4 regions of the Leclercia sp. GHBNCSD genome follow, and region 2 is predicted to be linked to each of the others. Evidence: predicted binding sites of a transcription regulator. Region 2 holds the regulator's gene; each other region holds the start of a gene.
The links. The regulator CRP, encoded in region 2, controls carbon source genes, mostly activating them, when cyclic AMP is high. The targets are predictions, from matches to a motif close to ATGTGANNNNNNTCACAT.
Positions count from the first base shown of each region.

Region 1: epd (erythrose-4-phosphate dehydrogenase) is a predicted target of CRP. The motif match lies at 1,275-1,292, and genes of this name have one in related genera.
Region 3: ACT3IC_RS16020 (YfcZ/YiiS family protein) is a predicted target of CRP. The motif match lies at 1,750-1,767, and genes of this name have one in related genera.
Region 4: ACT3IC_RS07200 (glycine dehydrogenase) is a predicted target of CRP. The motif match lies at 1,805-1,822, and genes of this name have one in related genera.

Region 1 is NZ_JBQVYO010000001.1:2,789,817-2,794,098, forward strand. It holds gene tkt (transketolase) at 1-1,139, shown strand, start outside; gene epd (erythrose-4-phosphate dehydrogenase) at 1,487-2,506, shown strand; gene pgk (phosphoglycerate kinase) at 2,556-3,719, shown strand; gene fbaA (class II fructose-bisphosphate aldolase) at 3,809-4,282, shown strand, end outside.
Region 2 is NZ_JBQVYO010000001.1:2,394,615-2,398,896, forward strand. It holds gene argD (bifunctional acetylornithine/succinyldiaminopimelate transaminase) at 1-703, shown strand, start outside; gene ACT3IC_RS11520 (YccS/YhfK family putative transporter) at 780-2,867, opposite strand; gene crp (cAMP-activated global transcriptional regulator CRP) at 2,925-3,557, opposite strand; gene ACT3IC_RS11530 (OsmC family protein) at 3,868-4,272, shown strand.
Region 3 is NZ_JBQVYO010000001.1:3,340,068-3,344,349, forward strand. It holds gene mlaA (phospholipid-binding lipoprotein MlaA) at 1-131, shown strand, start outside; gene fadL (long-chain fatty acid transporter FadL) at 178-1,500, opposite strand; gene ACT3IC_RS16020 (YfcZ/YiiS family protein) at 1,872-2,156, shown strand; gene fadI (acetyl-CoA C-acyltransferase FadI) at 2,312-3,622, shown strand; gene fadJ (fatty acid oxidation complex subunit alpha FadJ) at 3,622-4,282, shown strand, end outside.
Region 4 is NZ_JBQVYO010000001.1:1,475,175-1,479,456, forward strand. It holds gene ACT3IC_RS07185 (DUF4311 domain-containing protein) at 1-668, opposite strand, end outside; gene ACT3IC_RS07190 (DUF4312 family protein) at 691-990, opposite strand; gene ACT3IC_RS07195 (SFCGS family glycine-rich protein) at 993-1,355, opposite strand; gene ACT3IC_RS07200 (glycine dehydrogenase) at 1,366-1,704, opposite strand; gene arsC (glutaredoxin-dependent arsenate reductase) at 2,171-2,596, opposite strand; partial or broken gene ACT3IC_RS07210 (arsenic transporter) at 2,609-3,655, opposite strand; gene ACT3IC_RS07215 (hypothetical protein) at 3,801-4,282, shown strand, end outside.

The sequences.
Region 1 (4,282 bases), 400 kb from region 2:
AAATCCCGTCTGAAATTTATGCGCAGTGGGATGCCAAAGAAGCTGGTCAGGCGAAAGAAGCGGCATGGAACGAGAAATTCGCCGCCTACGCTAAAGCCTTCCCACAGGAAGCGGCAGAGTTCACCCGTCGTATGAAAGGTGACATGCCAGCAGACTTCGACGCCAAAGCGAACGAGTTCATCGCTAAGCTGCAGGCTAACCCGGCTAAAATCGCCAGCCGTAAAGCCTCCCAGAATGCGATCGAAGCCTTCGGCCCGCTGCTGCCAGAGTTCCTCGGCGGCTCCGCTGACCTGGCACCATCAAACCTGACTATCTGGTCTGGCTCTAAAGCCATCAACGAAGATACTGCCGGTAACTACATCCATTACGGTGTTCGTGAGTTCGGTATGACCGCGATTGCCAACGGTATCTCCCTGCACGGTGGTTTCCTGCCGTACACCTCCACCTTCCTGATGTTCGTGGAATATGCCCGTAACGCGGTGCGTATGGCTGCGCTGATGAAACAGCGTCAGGTGATGGTCTACACCCACGACTCAATCGGTCTGGGCGAAGATGGCCCGACCCACCAGCCGGTTGAGCAGGTTGCTTCCCTGCGCGTGACCCCGAACATGTCCACATGGCGTCCATGTGACCAGGTTGAATCGGCGGTAGCGTGGAAATATGGCGTTGAGCGTCAGGACGGCCCAACCGCGCTGATCCTCTCCCGTCAGAACCTGGCTCAGCAGGATCGTACCGAAGAGCAGCTGGCGAACATCGCCCGCGGTGGTTACGTGCTGAAAGACTGCGACGGTCAGCCGCAGGTGATCTTCATCGCAACCGGTTCTGAAGTTGAACTGGCTGTTGCCGCCTGGGATCAGCTGGCAGGCGAAGGCGTGAAAGCGCGCGTGGTCTCCATGCCGTCTACCGATGCCTTCGACAAGCAGGACGCGGCTTACCGTGAATCTGTACTGCCGAAAGCCGTTTCTGCCCGAGTGGCAATCGAAGCGGGTATCGCTGACTACTGGTTCAAATACGTGGGCCTGAACGGCGCTATCGTTGGCATGACCACCTTCGGTGAGTCTGCGCCAGCTGAGCAGCTGTTCGAAGAGTTCGGCTTCACCGTTGAGAACGTGGTCGCGAAAGCGAAAGAACTGCTGTAATCATGGTTGTGCCCGGCGGCGCGTAGCTTGCCGGGCCTACAAATATTCAGGCCGGGCAGGCGTAAGCGTCACCCGGCTTTTTTGTGCATGTTATTCCTCAAAGATGTAATATCTCTGTAAATTATTCCACTTAAAATGTGATGTGTGTCATATAGCTGGCTTATTGGTCTGGACAGTCATTCCCTTTATTCCGTGTTTCGCTTATTCTGGCTGAAGCGTTTCAGTCGATTAAATGTTCGACAAATGACCAATCAGTTGGAGTTTGTGACAGGCAAGGATTCCCCTCAGCGCGTTGCTGCATTACTCTGTCAGCCACCTCGTGTCAGGGAAAGCTTTGCAGGAGACTTATGACCGTACGCGTAGCGATTAATGGTTTCGGTCGCATCGGACGTAACGTGGTTCGTGCTTTATATGAATCCGGACGCCGGGCGGAAATTACCGTGGTGGCCATCAATGAACTGGCGGATGCCGCAGGCATGGCGCATTTATTGAAATATGACACCAGCCATGGACGCTTTGCCTGGGACGTTCGTCAGGAGAGAGAGCAGCTGCTTGTCGGTGATGACGTGATCCGTGTGCTTCATGAGCGGACGATCGAAGCATTACCCTGGCGTGAACTGGGTGTCGATGTGGTTCTCGATTGTACCGGCGTCTACGGCAACCGCGAACACGGCGAAGCCCATCTGGCGGCTGGCGCAAAGAAAGTGCTCTTTTCACATCCTGGCAGTAACGATCTCGATGCCACGGTGGTTTACGGCGTCAACCATCACGAGTTGCACGCAGAACACCGAATTGTCTCCAATGCCTCCTGTACTACCAACTGTATTATTCCGGTCATCAAGCTGCTGGACGATGCCTACGGCATTGAGTCGGGTACGGTTACCACGATCCACTCAGCCATGCACGATCAGCAGGTCATTGACGCTTACCACCCGGACCTGCGACGCACTCGCGCGGCGAGTCAGTCGATTATCCCGGTGGACACCAAACTGGCGGCCGGTATAACCCGAATTTTTCCGCAGTTTGAAGATCGTTTTGAAGCTATCGCGGTCCGCGTACCTACCATCAACGTGACGGCGATCGACCTCAGCGTTACCGTTAAAAAACCGGTAAAAGCCTTTGAGGTCAACCTGTTGCTGCAAAAGGCGGCACAGCAAGCATTTCATGGTATAGTTGACTATACGGAATTACCGTTGGTCTCAGTAGATTTTAACCACGATCCGCACAGCGCCATTGTAGATGGCACCCAAACGCGCGTGAGTGGAGCGCACCTGATCAAGACGCTGGTCTGGTGTGATAACGAATGGGGCTTTGCTAACAGGATGCTCGACACCACGTTAGCCATGGCCGCACAAGGTTTCAGGTAAGACGCGTATTGCGTCTGCAAAACTTTAAGAATCAACGAGAGGATTCACCATGTCTGTAATTAAGATGACCGATCTGGATCTGGCAGGTAAACGCGTTTTCATCCGTGCGGATCTGAACGTACCGGTTAAAGAGGGTAAAGTGACCAGCGACGCGCGTATCCGTGCCTCTCTGCCAACCATCGAACTGGCACTGAAGCAGGGCGCAAAAGTGATGGTAACCTCCCACCTGGGTCGTCCGACCGAAGGCGAGTACAACGAAGAATTCTCTCTGCTGCCGGTTGTTAATTACCTGAAAGACAAACTGTCCAGCCCGGTACGTCTGGTTAAAGACTACCTGGACGGCGTGGAAGTTGCTGAAGGTGAACTGGTTGTTCTGGAAAACGTTCGCTTCAACAAAGGCGAGAAGAAAGACGACGAAACCCTGTCCAAAAAATATGCTGCACTGTGCGACGTATTCGTGATGGACGCCTTCGGTACCGCTCACCGTGCCCAGGCTTCTACCCACGGTATCGGTAAATTCGCCGACGTCGCTTGTGCAGGTCCTCTGCTGGCCGCTGAGCTGGATGCGCTGGGTAAAGCGCTGAAAGAACCTGCTCGTCCGATGGTTGCTATCGTGGGTGGTTCTAAAGTTTCCACCAAACTGACCGTTCTGGACTCCCTGTCCAAAATCGCTGACCAGCTGATCGTTGGCGGTGGTATCGCTAACACCTTCGTTGCTGCCCAGGGCCACAACGTGGGTAAATCCCTGTACGAAGCAGACCTGGTTGACGAAGCGAAACGCCTGCTGAGCACCTGCGATATCCCGGTTCCAACTGACGTTCGCGTCGCGACCGAGTTCTCTGAAACCGCAACCGCAGAGCTGAAATCTGTTTCTGACATCAAAAATGAAGAGCAGATTCTGGACCTGGGCGACGCCTCTGCAGAGAAACTGGCTGAAATCCTGAAGAATGCAAAAACCATTCTGTGGAACGGTCCGGTTGGCGTGTTCGAATTCCCGAACTTCCGTAAAGGTACTGAAATCGTGGCTAACGCGATTGCAGACAGCGACGCATTCTCCATTGCTGGCGGCGGTGACACCCTGGCAGCCATCGATCTGTTCGGTATTTCCGACAAGATCTCCTACATCTCCACTGGCGGCGGCGCATTCCTCGAATTCGTGGAAGGCAAAGTTCTGCCAGCAGTAGCCATGCTCGAAGAGCGCGCTAAGAAGTAAGCCATTTTAGGGCAGGGAAACCTGCCCAATTTTCAGCGCGCTTTTAAGAGCTCGCCCCTTTCCAAGGCCGAAGATACAGGACTCGCAACATGTCTAAAATTTTTGATTTCGTAAAACCTGGCGTGATCACTGGTGATGACGTTCAGAAAGTGTTCCAGGTAGCTAAAGAAAACAACTTTGCGCTGCCAGCGGTTAACTGCGTCGGTACCGACTCTATCAACGCCGTACTGGAAGCTGCAGCAAAAGTTAAAGCGCCGGTAATCGTTCAGTTCTCTAACGGCGGTGCTGCGTTTATCGCAGGTAAAGGCGTGAAAACTGACGTTCCTCAGGGCGCGGCAATCCTGGGCGCAATCTCTGGCGCACATCACGTTCACCAGATGGCTGAACACTACGGCGTTCCAGTAATCCTGCACACTGACCACTGCGCGAAGAAACTGCTGCCGTGGATCGACGGTCTGCTGGACGCGGGCGAAAAACACTTCGCTGCAACCGGTAAGCCACTGTTCTCTTCTCACATGATCGACCTGTCTGAAGAGTCTCTGGAAGAGAACATCGAGATCTGC
Region 2 (4,282 bases):
TAACGATCTGCATGCGGTAAAAGCGGTGATGGACGATCACACCTGCGCGGTGGTGGTTGAGCCGATCCAGGGTGAAGGCGGCGTGATGGCGGCAACGCCAGAATTCCTGCAGGGGCTACGCGATCTGTGCGATCAGCACCAGGCCCTGCTGGTCTTTGACGAAGTGCAGAGCGGCATGGGCCGTACTGGGGATCTCTTTGCTTATATGCACTACGGCGTGACGCCGGACATCCTGACCAGCGCCAAAGCGCTCGGGGGTGGCTTCCCGGTGAGCGCCGTGCTCACCACGCAGGATATCGCATCGGCATTCCACGTGGGCTCTCACGGCTCGACCTATGGCGGCAACCCGCTGGCGTGCGCGGTTGCCGGAGCGGCGTTCGATATCATCAATACCCCGGAAGTGCTGAGCGGCGTCAATACGAAGCGCGAGCAGTTTGTGAAGCATCTCCAGCAGATCGATGCGCAGTACGATGTCTTCAGTGATATCCGTGGCATGGGACTGTTGATTGGTGCCGAACTGAAGCCGCAGTACAAAGGCCGGGCGCGCGATTTTCTCTACGCCGCCGCCAGCGAAGGGACGATGGTGCTCAACGCCGGGCCGGACGTGATGCGCTTTGCGCCGTCGCTGCTGGTGGAAAGCCAGGATATCGAAGAGGGGATGACCCGCTTTGCGCAGGCGGTGAAGCGGGTGGTTCAGCAGTAGCTGTGTAGCCCGGCGGCGCTACGCTTGCACGGGCCTACAAGACCGTAGGCCGGGTAAGCGCAGCGCCACCCGGCGTTTAATACGGTGTGCGTTTCAAACGCCGGATCAACCAGATGCCATGATGTGGACGCTGGCGCCAGGCCACCGACGAAATGGTGTGCATAGTATTCAGATGCCCCAGAATGCGCTGCAGATGCTGTTCCAGCGTGCTCATCGGGCCGTGCGTCAGCGTCTCTGGCGCTTCCAGAATATTGCTGTCCCCACTCTCACCCGGCTCATCATACTCCAGGCGCTGCTGGCAGCGCTGAAGGCCGATTTCACACGACTGCAAATAACGCTGCGCCAGGTCTGGCGTCAGCATCGTATGCTCCCGCGCCAGGGTCGTCATTGCGTTGATATGCTCGACGATAAACTGGCTGTGCGTCACCCACAGTTTCATATCCGCCAGATAGGCCGAATTGAAGCCCGGCTCCTGCATCGCCTGGTTGAGGGAGTTGAACAGGGCATTATGCGCCTGGTTGACCTTCATGCGCTGCCAGGCCAGCGGCGTGGGTTGCGGATCGTCGCTGAGGATCAGGCGGATGGCCTCCTGGTCGGCCTCCAGCGCGTCGTGGGCGTTCTGTCGCAGCAATCCGCTCTGCCACTGCGGCCACAGCCACACCATGCCGCCAAAGGCAATCAGGCAGCCAATCAGCGTATCTGCCAGCCGGGCGATAATAAACTGCTCACCATTGAGCGTAATCAGTTGCAGGGTGTAGACCGCGGTCAGCGTAAAGCCCACCGTCGCCCAGCCGTAGTTCTTACGGATGATGAGGTAACTCACCAGCGTTACCAGCAGCATACCCGTCAGGGTATAGCCTTCCGGGACGTGAAGGTGCAGGGTGATCCCCGCAATAATCAGCCCCGCCATCGTGCCGCCTGCCCGGTGGAGGATGCGCACCCGCGTGGCGCTGTAGCCGTTTTGCGTCACCAGCAGAACGGTCATTAAGATCCAGTAAGGCTTAGGCAGGTGCAGCGCCATACCCATCAGGCTGGCGATACTCAGCATGACGCTGATACGTGCCGCATTACGCAGGGCGGCAGACTTTAGCGACAGATAGCTTCTCAGGGCGGGGATCAGCGGCAGGCGCTTCTGCTTATCCGCCATCAGGTCACGCGGGTAGAGCGGGCGTTGGGTGCGAAGCACGCGGGCAATACGGCTGAAGTGCCAGGCGGCGAACTGGCCGACCGGGTTATCCGCATGCTGGCGGGCAATTTTCTCCAGCGCGCCGAGCTGTTTGTCCATGTTAAAGCGGGTGGGATAGCGGTGATAGAGAATATCGTCGGCCAATACCCGCAGCCGGGCGGCGACGGTCTGCGCGTTCCAGCGGATCACCGCTTCAGCGTGGCTGCGCTCGACCAGCTTTTGCACCTCTTGCGGATGATGCAGGCTAACGGAGATATGCTCCTGCAGATCCAGCCCCACCTGGAAGATACGCAGCAGCCGCTTGTATTCATGATTCCTGTTCGCCGCCAGCATATGCAGTTGCTGGTAACACTGACTAATCAGGTCCACCACCTTCTGCTGGCGCGCCAGCAGCGGCGGCAGCGATTTTTCCGGGTCGGTGTGCTGGGTCAGCAGGGTATATTTGGCTTCACAGTAATCAGCCAGCTGGCGGTAGAGTACGCTCAGGGATTCACGCAGCGGCTGCTCCCGCCACAGCCAGAACCAGAACCAGTTAAACAGCCCGTACCAGAGTGTCCCCAGGGCGTAGATCAGCAGCGGCGCCCAGATCGGTAAATTCCCCGCCAGGCTCAGGGTAAAGATGGCCGCAATCAGCGAGGCGGGCAGCAGGCGGGCGTGGAGGGCGCTGATCTCCGCCGTGACCCCTAACGTCATCGCCAGTGCGGTCAGAATGAGGGGCAGCGGAATATCACGCGCCAGCAGCAATTGTACCGCCAGACTACAGCCGGCAAACAGGCAGCCGCCAATTATCAGGCGTTTAAAAAAGCGTTTATGGGGCGTGTCGAGACCCGCAATGTTGCAGCAGGCGGGAACAAGAGAAAACAGAAGGCCGTATTGCAGATAACCGAGAACTAACCCCACAGCCACAGGGAGACACAGCACCAGGGTTTGCCGTAGTGCGTAGTTAACTTCCGGGTGATAAATGAGCCTGCGCCACATGGGTGAGAGAGACAAAAACGGCGTGTCATCATGCGATGCCACGCCGTCTTAGCGGAATTAACGTGTTCCGTAAACCACGATGGTTTTACCGTGGGCGGAAATCAGGTTCTGATCTTCCAGCATTTTCAGAATACGACCCACTGTCTCACGGGAACAACCGACGATCTGACCGATCTCCTGACGGGTAATTTTAATTTGCATACCGTCCGGGTGGGTCATGGCGTCTGGCTGTTTCGCCAGGTTCAGCAGCGTCTGAGCGATACGGCCCGTCACGTCCAGGAAGGCGAGGTTACCCACTTTCTCAGAGGTGACCTGCAGACGGCGAGCCATCTGCGAAGAGAGGCGCATCAGGATATCCGGGTTAACCTGGATCAGCTGGCGGAATTTCTTATAAGAGATCTCAGCCACTTCACACGCAGTTTTTGCCCGGACCCAGGCGCTACGCTCCTGACCTTCTTCAAACAGGCCCAGTTCACCGATAAAGTCTCCCTGATTCAGGTAAGAGAGGATCATCTCTTTGCCTTCTTCATCTTTGATCAGCACTGCCACTGAGCCTTTGACGATGTAATACAACGTTTCCGCTTTTTCACCCTGGTGAATCAGCGTGCTCTTCGATGGGTACTTATGAATGTGGCAATGAGACAAGAACCATTCGAGAGTCGGGTCTGTTTGCGGTTTGCCAAGCACCATGCGCTGTTATCCTCTGTTATAAGCTGTCTCCAGAGTCAGGCTTTCTACCTTCGCTCTGGGGTTGCAATCGAATTCTTCCCCTTACCTGGGGATCTGGCTGTCACAATAATTAGCAGCCTGTAATGTGTGATGTCCTCTGCATACATGTGCAACGTCAATGTATTACTGTAGCATCACGACTGTTTTAGCATAGGTTTTGCCGCGTGTCTCCTGGTGTCTCGCTTCAGCTTGATGCAGGTCGACTTCCTTTGCCAGAATTGTTACTGGCGCGTAATCTGACAGAAAAAATGCAAGCCTGGAGTGAGTTAAAATGCAAGCACGTGTGAAATGGGTTGAAGGGTTAACGTTCCTCGGTGAGTCCGCCTCGGGGCACCAGATTCTGATGGATGGCAACTCCGGTGATAAAGCACCCAGCCCGATGGAAGTGGTTCTGATGGCGGCAGGGGGATGCAGCGCTATCGACGTGGTCTCGATTCTGCAAAAAGGGCGTCACGATGTGACCGATTGCGAAGTGAAACTGACTTCAGAGCGCCGGGATGAAGCGCCGCGTCTCTTTACCCATATCAACCTTCATTTCGTGGTAACCGGCAAAGCGCTAAAAGAGGCTGCGGTCTCCCGCGCGGTGGATCTCTCTGCGGAGAAGTACTGCTCCGTGGCGCTGATGCTGGAAAAAGCGGTCAATATTACCCATTCGTATGAAGTGATCGAGGCGTAAGTCCTGGATC
Region 3 (4,282 bases), 950 kb from region 2:
CGTATCTCATGGTGCGTGAAGCGTACTTCCAGAATCACGACTTCATTGCTAACGGCGGTAAGCTGAAACCGGAAGATAACCCGAACGCCAAAGCGATCGAGAATGAACTCTCCGAGATTGATGCGGAATAAAAAAGAAAAGGTGAGCGCGAGGCTCACCTTTTTTATCCCTGCGTGATTAGAACGCGTAGTTGAAGTTCATGCCATAGAGCCAGGCTTTACCTTCAGAAGAGAACTCATACGGACCTTCCTGGAACGTCACTTTCTGACCATGCATATAAGAGACACCCGCATCGATGGAGGCATCTTTGTTGAATGCATAGGTCGCACCGGCGCTCAGCCAGAAGCGATCCTGATCCGGAATGGAGATAGAGCGTTTGTCTGCCGGAACCGGGCTGTCATCGAAGGCAATACCGGTACGGAATGTCCAGTTATCGTCCATGTAGTAGGTGGTACCCAGAGCGATGCGGTAAGCATCACGGAAGCTTTCGTCTTTATAGAAGAGCGTATCACCGCCGCTGTTAGTCGCTTTCAGCTCCTGGAACTGGCTCCAGCTCGTGTAGGTCAGGCTATAGTGGATGGCCCATTGCGGCGCGACTCTGTTATAACCGGACAGTTCCCACATCTCAGGTAAATTCAGGGTCAGAGAACCGCCAGTGGTGCGGCCATCCGTCCCCATTGGCAGACCAAAGTTTCCGAGGATCTGGTTATAGGCTGAAGGCAGGCTGCTCTTATAGTCGCCATCGAAATCGATTTTCACTTCAGAGCGGTAGGTCAAGCCATACCGGTTGTTCTTATCGATTTCATACAGAATACCGGCGTTCCAGCCAAAGCCCCACTCATCACCTTTCAGGTAGGCAATCTGGGTATCTCCCGGGATCCCCGCGACCTGTCGTGCCAGAGCCGGAGGTAATGCCCCGGAGCCTGCAACGATGCGACCCAGGTCACCCGCGTAGCGCTCAATTTTCGCTTTCGCATAGACCGCATCAAAGCCAACACCGAAACTCCAGTGATTATCCAGGCGATAAGCACCGCTCAGGTTCAGGTTGAGGGTCTCCAGGTCGGTGGTACCGCCGTATGCCCCTGCTGCGTAGTTGTTATTGAACTCGGTCGCCAGTCCGTAGTTAGAGGTGACGGATGCGCCCCAGCCGAATTGATCGTTGATTGGTGCGACAAAGTGCAGGTTTGGCACCCATGCTGTTGGCGCGATGTTATCCGCATTCAGGCTTGCGCCCGTTCGCGAGCGTCCGGAGATATCCACGTCAGGGTCAACAAAGATGGCACCTGCGGAGAAGGTGGGACGATCAAACATCATGATCAGGGCAGGGTTACGGCTCGCGTTCCCTGCGTCATCAGCGATAGCACCTTCCCCGGAATAGGCGCGGCCCAGGCCTGAGGAAGAGAACTCATTCAACTGAAAGCCCGCTGACCAGGCGGAGGTGGAGACGATTGCCACTGCGACTGCCAGCGCAGTTTTTTTGAACAGGGTTTTCTGGCTCATGACCATAACCTCATTGAGTTATTTTTATTCAATTTTTGTTACATACCGTAACAGGAGCGCGAAGTGTAGGGTCTGTGGTAACACTTAGAAATCAGACCAGTGGCGAGAGTATAGGTCTGACCAGATAGAATGTTGCAAGGGTGTTTATGAATATTTACCGATATGTTTTTCGAAACGGGATCTGGTTGGCAAAATTGTGACCAGTTCGCGTCCTCCTAATGGGTGATTTTTGTTTTAGATCATTTTTACTTGTGATATTGCTCACTTACCCGGTTTAAAGCCATTAACAACTGGAGCCGCTCCCGCCCGGCGCGTAAAATATCAGCATCGTGTTTATCTCGCGCCATGCGCGAATGAAGAGGAAATCTACTATGAGTAAATGCAGTGCTGATGAAACCCCGGTTTGCTGCTGTATGGATGTGGGCACCATTGTGGACAACACGGATTGCACCGCCTCTTACAGCCGTGAGTTTACCCGCCGTGCCGACGCCGAAGAGACGCTGGCCGCGCTGACCGAAAAAGCCCGCGGCGTGGAGTCTGAACCGTGTGCAATCAACGCCAACTTCACTGAAGTGGAAGGTGGCGTTCGTCTGGACATCGACTTCGTGTTCAGCTGCGAAGCAGAATCCCTGATTTTTCAACTCGGTCTGCGTTAATCCCTTCCCGCGCCTCCCTTCCGGGAGGCGTTTCGTCTCCTCTCTGTGTGTTCGCTCGCAATTTTTCCTCTCCCCGATTGGCTAATGTAAAAATTTAGTTAAGACTGTTATCAGGTCAGACCACTTTGCGCATTTGTTATTCACAGGGGAGCGTTATGAGTCAGGCATTACCGCTAATCACCCGTCAGGGGGATCGCATTGCCATTGTCAGTGGATTACGCACGCCATTTGCCCGTCAGGCGACGGCATATCATGGCGTACCTGCCGTCGATCTGGGAAAAATGGTTGTAGGGGAGCTGCTGGCTCGCAGCGAAATCCCGCCCGAGGTGATTGAACAGTTGGTCTTTGGCCAGGTCGTGCAAATGCCGGAAGCGCCGAATATCGCCCGTGAAATCGTGCTTGGCACCGGAATGAATGTCCACACCGATGCTTACAGCGTCAGCCGTGCCTGCGCCACCAGCTTTCAGGCAGTGGCGAACGTGGCAGAAAGCCTGATAACCGGTACCATTCGCGTCGGGATAGCCGGGGGTGCCGACTCCTCCTCAGTTCTGCCGATTGGCGTCAGCAAAAAGCTCGCGCGTGTGCTGGTGGACGTCAACAAGGCCCGCACCACCGGGCAGCGGCTGTCACTGTTCTCGCGCCTGCGTCTGCGCGATCTCCTTCCTGTTCCCCCCGCCGTGGCGGAATACTCCACCGGGCTGCGAATGGGGGATACCGCCGAGCAGATGGCGAAAACCTATGGCATCACCCGTGAGCAGCAGGATGCCCTGGCGCACCGCTCGCATCAGCGCGCCGCAGAAGCCTGGGCAGAAGGCAAGCTGGCGGAGGAGGTGATGACCGCCTACACCCCACCATTCCGCGAACCGCTAAGCCAGGATAACAATATTCGCGGCACCTCTACGCTGGCGGATTATGCGAAACTGCGTCCGGCATTCGACCGCAAACATGGCACCGTCACGGCGGCGAACAGCACGCCGTTAACCGACGGCGCGGCAGCGGTGATCCTGATGACCGAATCCCGCGCCAGAGAGCTGGGCCTGAAGCCGCTCGGCTATCTGCGCAGCTATGCCTTTACCGCCATTGATGTCTGGCAGGATATGCTGCTGGGGCCGGCCTGGTCCACGCCGCTGGCGCTGGAGCGCGCCGGACTGACGATGGGCGATCTGACGCTCATCGACATGCATGAAGCCTTTGCCGCGCAAACCCTGGCCAACCTGCAACTGCTGGCAAGCGATCGTTTTGCCCGGGATGTGCTGGGCCGCGCCCACGCCACCGGCGAAGTGGACGAAAGCAAATTTAACGTGCTGGGGGGCTCCATTGCGTATGGCCACCCCTTTGCCGCGACCGGGGCGAGGATGATCACCCAGACGCTGCATGAGTTGCGCCGTCGCGGCGGTGGGTTTGGACTGGTCACCGCCTGTGCTGCGGGTGGCCTGGGTGCCGCAATGGTTCTGGAGGTAGAGTAATGGAGATGACAACGGCATTCACCCTGGACGTGCGTCCGGACAACGTGGCGGTCGTCACCATTGACGCCCCAGGCGAAAAGATGAATACCCTGAAAGCGGAGTTTGGCGGTCAGGTTCGCGCTATCCTCAAACAGGTGCGAGAAAACAAAGCCTTGCGCGGGCTGGTATTTATCTCGGCCAAGCCGGATAACTTTATCGCCGGGGCCGATATCAACATGATTGCCCGCGCTGAAAGCGCCCAGGAAGCGGAAGACCTGGCCCGTCAGGGGCAGCAGATCATGGCCGAAATTCACGCCCTGACCATTCCGGTGATTGCGGCGATCAACGGCGCCTGTCTCGGCGGCGGCCTGGAGCTGGCGCTAGCCTGCCACGGACGAATTTGTACCGACGACGCCAAAACGGTGCTGGGCCTGCCGGAGGTGCAGCTTGGCTTACTGCCGGGCTCAGGCGGCACCCAGCGCCTGCCGCGACTGGTGGGCGTCAGCACGGCGCTGGAGATGATCCTCGCCGGCAAACAGCTGCGTCCGCGTCAGGCCCTGAAAGTCGGGCTGGTAGATGAGGTGGTTCCGCATTCCATTCTGCTGGAGGCCGCCGTGGCGCGCGCGCTGAAAGGCAAACCCGATAGCCGTCGCTTACCGGTGCGCGAGCGCGTACTGGCAG
Region 4 (4,282 bases), 920 kb from region 2:
AAGAGCAGAACGATGGCCGCCATCATCACTTTGGTGACGTGGTTCCAGCCGCTCTCTTCCACCCCTTTACCGATCAGGATCCCCAGCACCAGACCCGGCACGGCGTTACCCATAATCAACTGCGCCGCGCCGCCAAAGACGGTGGCCCAGAAGCCCGATTTTTTACCCGCGTCGATGGCCGCCAGCCAGAAGATCACCGGCATCACGGTGTTGACCAGCAGGTTTGCCGCCGGTACCAGCACCTTAACGGCGGTGACCTGCAACGCAGCCGGAACGGAGGAGGCGGTGAGGTTCAGGAAGGTGACGACAATCATGCCGATCACGCCGCAGGCGATCGCCATTTTGCGGGGATCGTGCAGCGTCTCGCCGACGTTGCGGTTTTTGATCATCAGCGCTGCGGCACCCCAGTTCGGGATGATGCGGTGGTCAACGTCCTGGGTGAAGGAACCCGCCGCAACCGACGAGGCCCAGGCGTTAAAGAAGAAGCCTAACCCAAAGGAGAAGTGGGACGCGGGATCCCCCTCGCAGGAGTTCAGCTCCCCCAACGTACGAAACGCGCCCATACCCTGTGTGGTAGGCGCATGAAACATGCGTGCAGCCCCGGCCCCAACGCCGACGCCAACCAGGCCGCCGATGATGAGCGATTTTATTAAAATTATCAGGAACATTCGTCTGCCCTATTAGTAAGAATCAGCGTTGCGTGACAAAGTCCACCTGGTCCAGATTGATGGCAGTCACGTTGACGGTCACGTCCAGCTCCACGCTGTAGGTGCGTCTTTCCCGGCGCAAAAAGAAGAACAGAAACGCCTCTTTACGCACCGCTTCTTGCGCCTGAACAACCTGCACATCCTGTGGCTCAATACGCAGTAAGATATGCGGCGATGCTTTCATCACCGCGGCCTGAACATGGTTCAGCGCGTCGGCAAAGGCGCGCGCTTTGGCGTCGCCTTTGCCCTTCACTCTCACCGTGGTGGTGAACTGTTCTTTCATGCTTATGCGCCGTGCTTCTTCTGCCACGCCTGAACCAGACGCTCGCCCAGCTCTTCTTTATCCATAAAGCCAAAGCCGAGCACGTTGCAGCCTTCGTTGATGGCGGTAACGCCTTCATCGACCGAGCGCATGCCGTACTTCGCTTTATAGCCATATTTGGTCTGGGCGGTGATAGCACCCGCGCCGCCGCTGCCGCAGAAGGAGATACCGAAGGTGGCGTTCTCCGCCTTCATCACGTCGCCCAGCTTCATATCTGCCGCCATGCCCGGTACTACGACCGCGCGGCCACCCGCTTTTTCAACGCCTGCTGCAACCTTCTGGCCTTTACCCAGGCGATCGCCGATGACCACTGTAATTTGTTCCATGATGTGCTCCTTAAAGGTTGTCTTTGGCGACTTCGAAGTGAACGGAGAGCAGCCAGGCTTCTTCATCAGGAAGATTGCCAAACTGCGCCACCACTTCACGGGCAAGCCGCATGGATTCTGGTGAAATTTCGTCAAACAGGTCAGCCTCGACCTCCGGCAACGGCTCGCCGGTTACCGACCGGTGCGCCATGGCACGAACGTGGGAGGTCAGCATCTGCTCCTGAACGGCATTGGGGATAATGTGGTGATGACTAAGCAGGGCGAAAGTCTGCCTGAGCATGGTGTCGGCCAACTGTTCAGTTTGCGCCGCCTGGTCTCCAGTGTCGTTTATTACCGTTCCGTTAATCACTCGTCTTACCCCGTTATTGGCTCTGGGATAAAACTAACGCCGGGTGTCAGGGGTTTGTAGCGAGTTGTTTTCCACTTCGAAGTGGAAAGGAGAGCGGCACCAGTGATCTGTGCCACATAATTGCGCTGAATAACGATTTTCCGCTGGCCTAACGTGATGAATATCACGCTCCTGAGCGGGAAAAGGGGCATTGCAGAAGTGAAAAAGTTTACGAGCAGACTCGTAGAAGTGTGAGCTGGATAAGGTTTTCTTATGAGGGTTCGTTAGAGTGGCCGTGGGTGCTTGAGACTGACCGTCTCATGCATGGGACGGGAAGTGGAAAGCCCCGCCTTGTACTGACCCCCAAAAGTTGGACAGAATAATCGAGGCATCTCAGAAAGAGTCCATGGAATACATGGGCTCTTTTTTGTTTGCTGTTAAAGCTAAATAACGTGTTCCACAATCGAATTATCCATTTCGTTGCTTATTACTTCACCCGCTTCCCTGCTTCATCAATAACCTTTTCGCCATCTTCTTTCGTGAATGCACCCTGCTGAGGTTCCGGAATAATTTCCAGCACCACCTCTGAAGGTCTGCACAGGCGCGTTACTGCAGGTGTGACAACAATTGGCCGGTTGATAAGAATTGGATGCTGCAGCATTAATTCTATCAATTGCTCATCGGTAAACCTGTCTTCTGCAAGTCCCAGTTGCTCATAACGCTCAACATTCTTACGCAGCAATGCACGTACCGTAATTCCCATATCTGAAATAAGTTTAATAAGCTCATCGCGGGTCGGGGGCGTATCAAGATAATAAATTATCGTCGGTTCGTTGCCGCTGTTACGGATCATCTCCAGCGTGTTGCGTGAAGTGCCACAGGCCGGGTTGTGATAGATGGTAATGTTGCTCATATCAGTATCTCATTACAAAGTGACAGAGAGCCGCCACGCCAGCGCGGCCAGAGTGACAAACAGCACCGGCACAGTCATGACAATGCCGGTACGGAAATAATATCCCCAGGTGATCGTCATATTTTTCTGGGCAAGCACATGCAGCCACAGCAGGGTTGCCAGACTGCCAATCGGGGTGATTTTCGGGCCTAAATCGCAGCCAATCACATTGGCATAAATCATTGCCTCTTTCACTACGCCAGTCGCCGTACTCCCGTCAATCGACAGCGCACCAATCAGCACCGTCGGCATATTATTCATCACTGATGAGAGAAATGCCGTCAGGAAGCCGGTGCCGAACGTCGCTGCCCATAACCCCTTGTCTGCCAGCAGATTCAGCACGCCAGACAGGTACTCCGTGAGCCCTGCATTGCGCAGGCCATAGACCACGAGATACATGCCCAGCGAGAAAATAACGATCTGCCATGGCGCACCGCGCAGGACTTTCCCGGTGTTGATGGCATGGCCTCTTTTCGCCACCACAAACAGCACTGCTGCTCCAGCCGCCGCTATCGCACTGACCGGGATCCCCAGCGGCTCCAGAACAAAGAAACCGACAAGCAGCAATAACAGGACAATCCAGCCCGCCCTGAAGGTTGCCGGATCCTTGATCGCGCTGGCAGGCGTCTTCAGCAGCGAAACGTCATACGTTGCCGGAATATCCCTGCGGAAGAAGAGATGCAGCATGGTCAGCGTGGCCGCAATCGCTGCCGCATCCACGGGGATCATAACGGAGGCGTACTGCGTAAAGCCCAGACCGAAGAAGTCCGCCGAGACGATATTAACCAGGTTAGACACAATGAGTGGCAGGCTGGCCGTATCTGCAATAAATCCTGCGGCCATGACAAAGGCCAGTGTCGTGCCCTGGCTGAACCCCAGTGCGAGCAGCATCGCAATCACAATCGGCGTCAGGATCAGCGCGGTGCCGTCATTGGCAAACAACGCAGCGACAGCGGCACCGAGCAAGACTATCCAGGTGAACAGCAGGCGGCCACGTCCGTTACCCCAGCGGGAGACATAGTAACCATGGTTGGCCTCTTCAGGATACCAGCCAGTGAGGCCGGCCATGCGCGTACTCTATGCACATCTTTTACATCTCGGGCGCATCTGCCCCGCATGGGGTTGTGATACAATTCCCGCTCCATTGGATTCGTAAGGGATAACAGTGAAAGGCGCACATAAAAATCTTTCCTTTAATGGAAAAAGCTACTGTATGAAGCACCTCGCGCCTTTGACGTTTATGGCAGAAATCGCCAATATCCCTGACCCCGTACAGATAACAATCAACTACAGCAATCATGTCTTTTCTGACCAGAAAGGAAACGGACCGGAAATTCCACCGGATCGATTTTTCTGTGCTGACAGATATGCTGCCAGCCTTAACCTGCCGCAGATGCTTTCAACAAATCTGCTGACCTCCTACGTTGTTCCCCATATCAATAAGGGAAACAATGAGATGTATCATTATATGGAGGTTAATGACTATGCGATCTTCTTTGACTTGCGTAAGGACAACGGTCACCCGAACGGCTTAAAGCTTTATGTTGTATCAGCTTATGAAGTCAATCAGTGGGGACGACACTCCATACCAAAGAGTAGGCCCATGAAATTTGCATATGTCGCACATCTGCGACTGAATGGACAGAC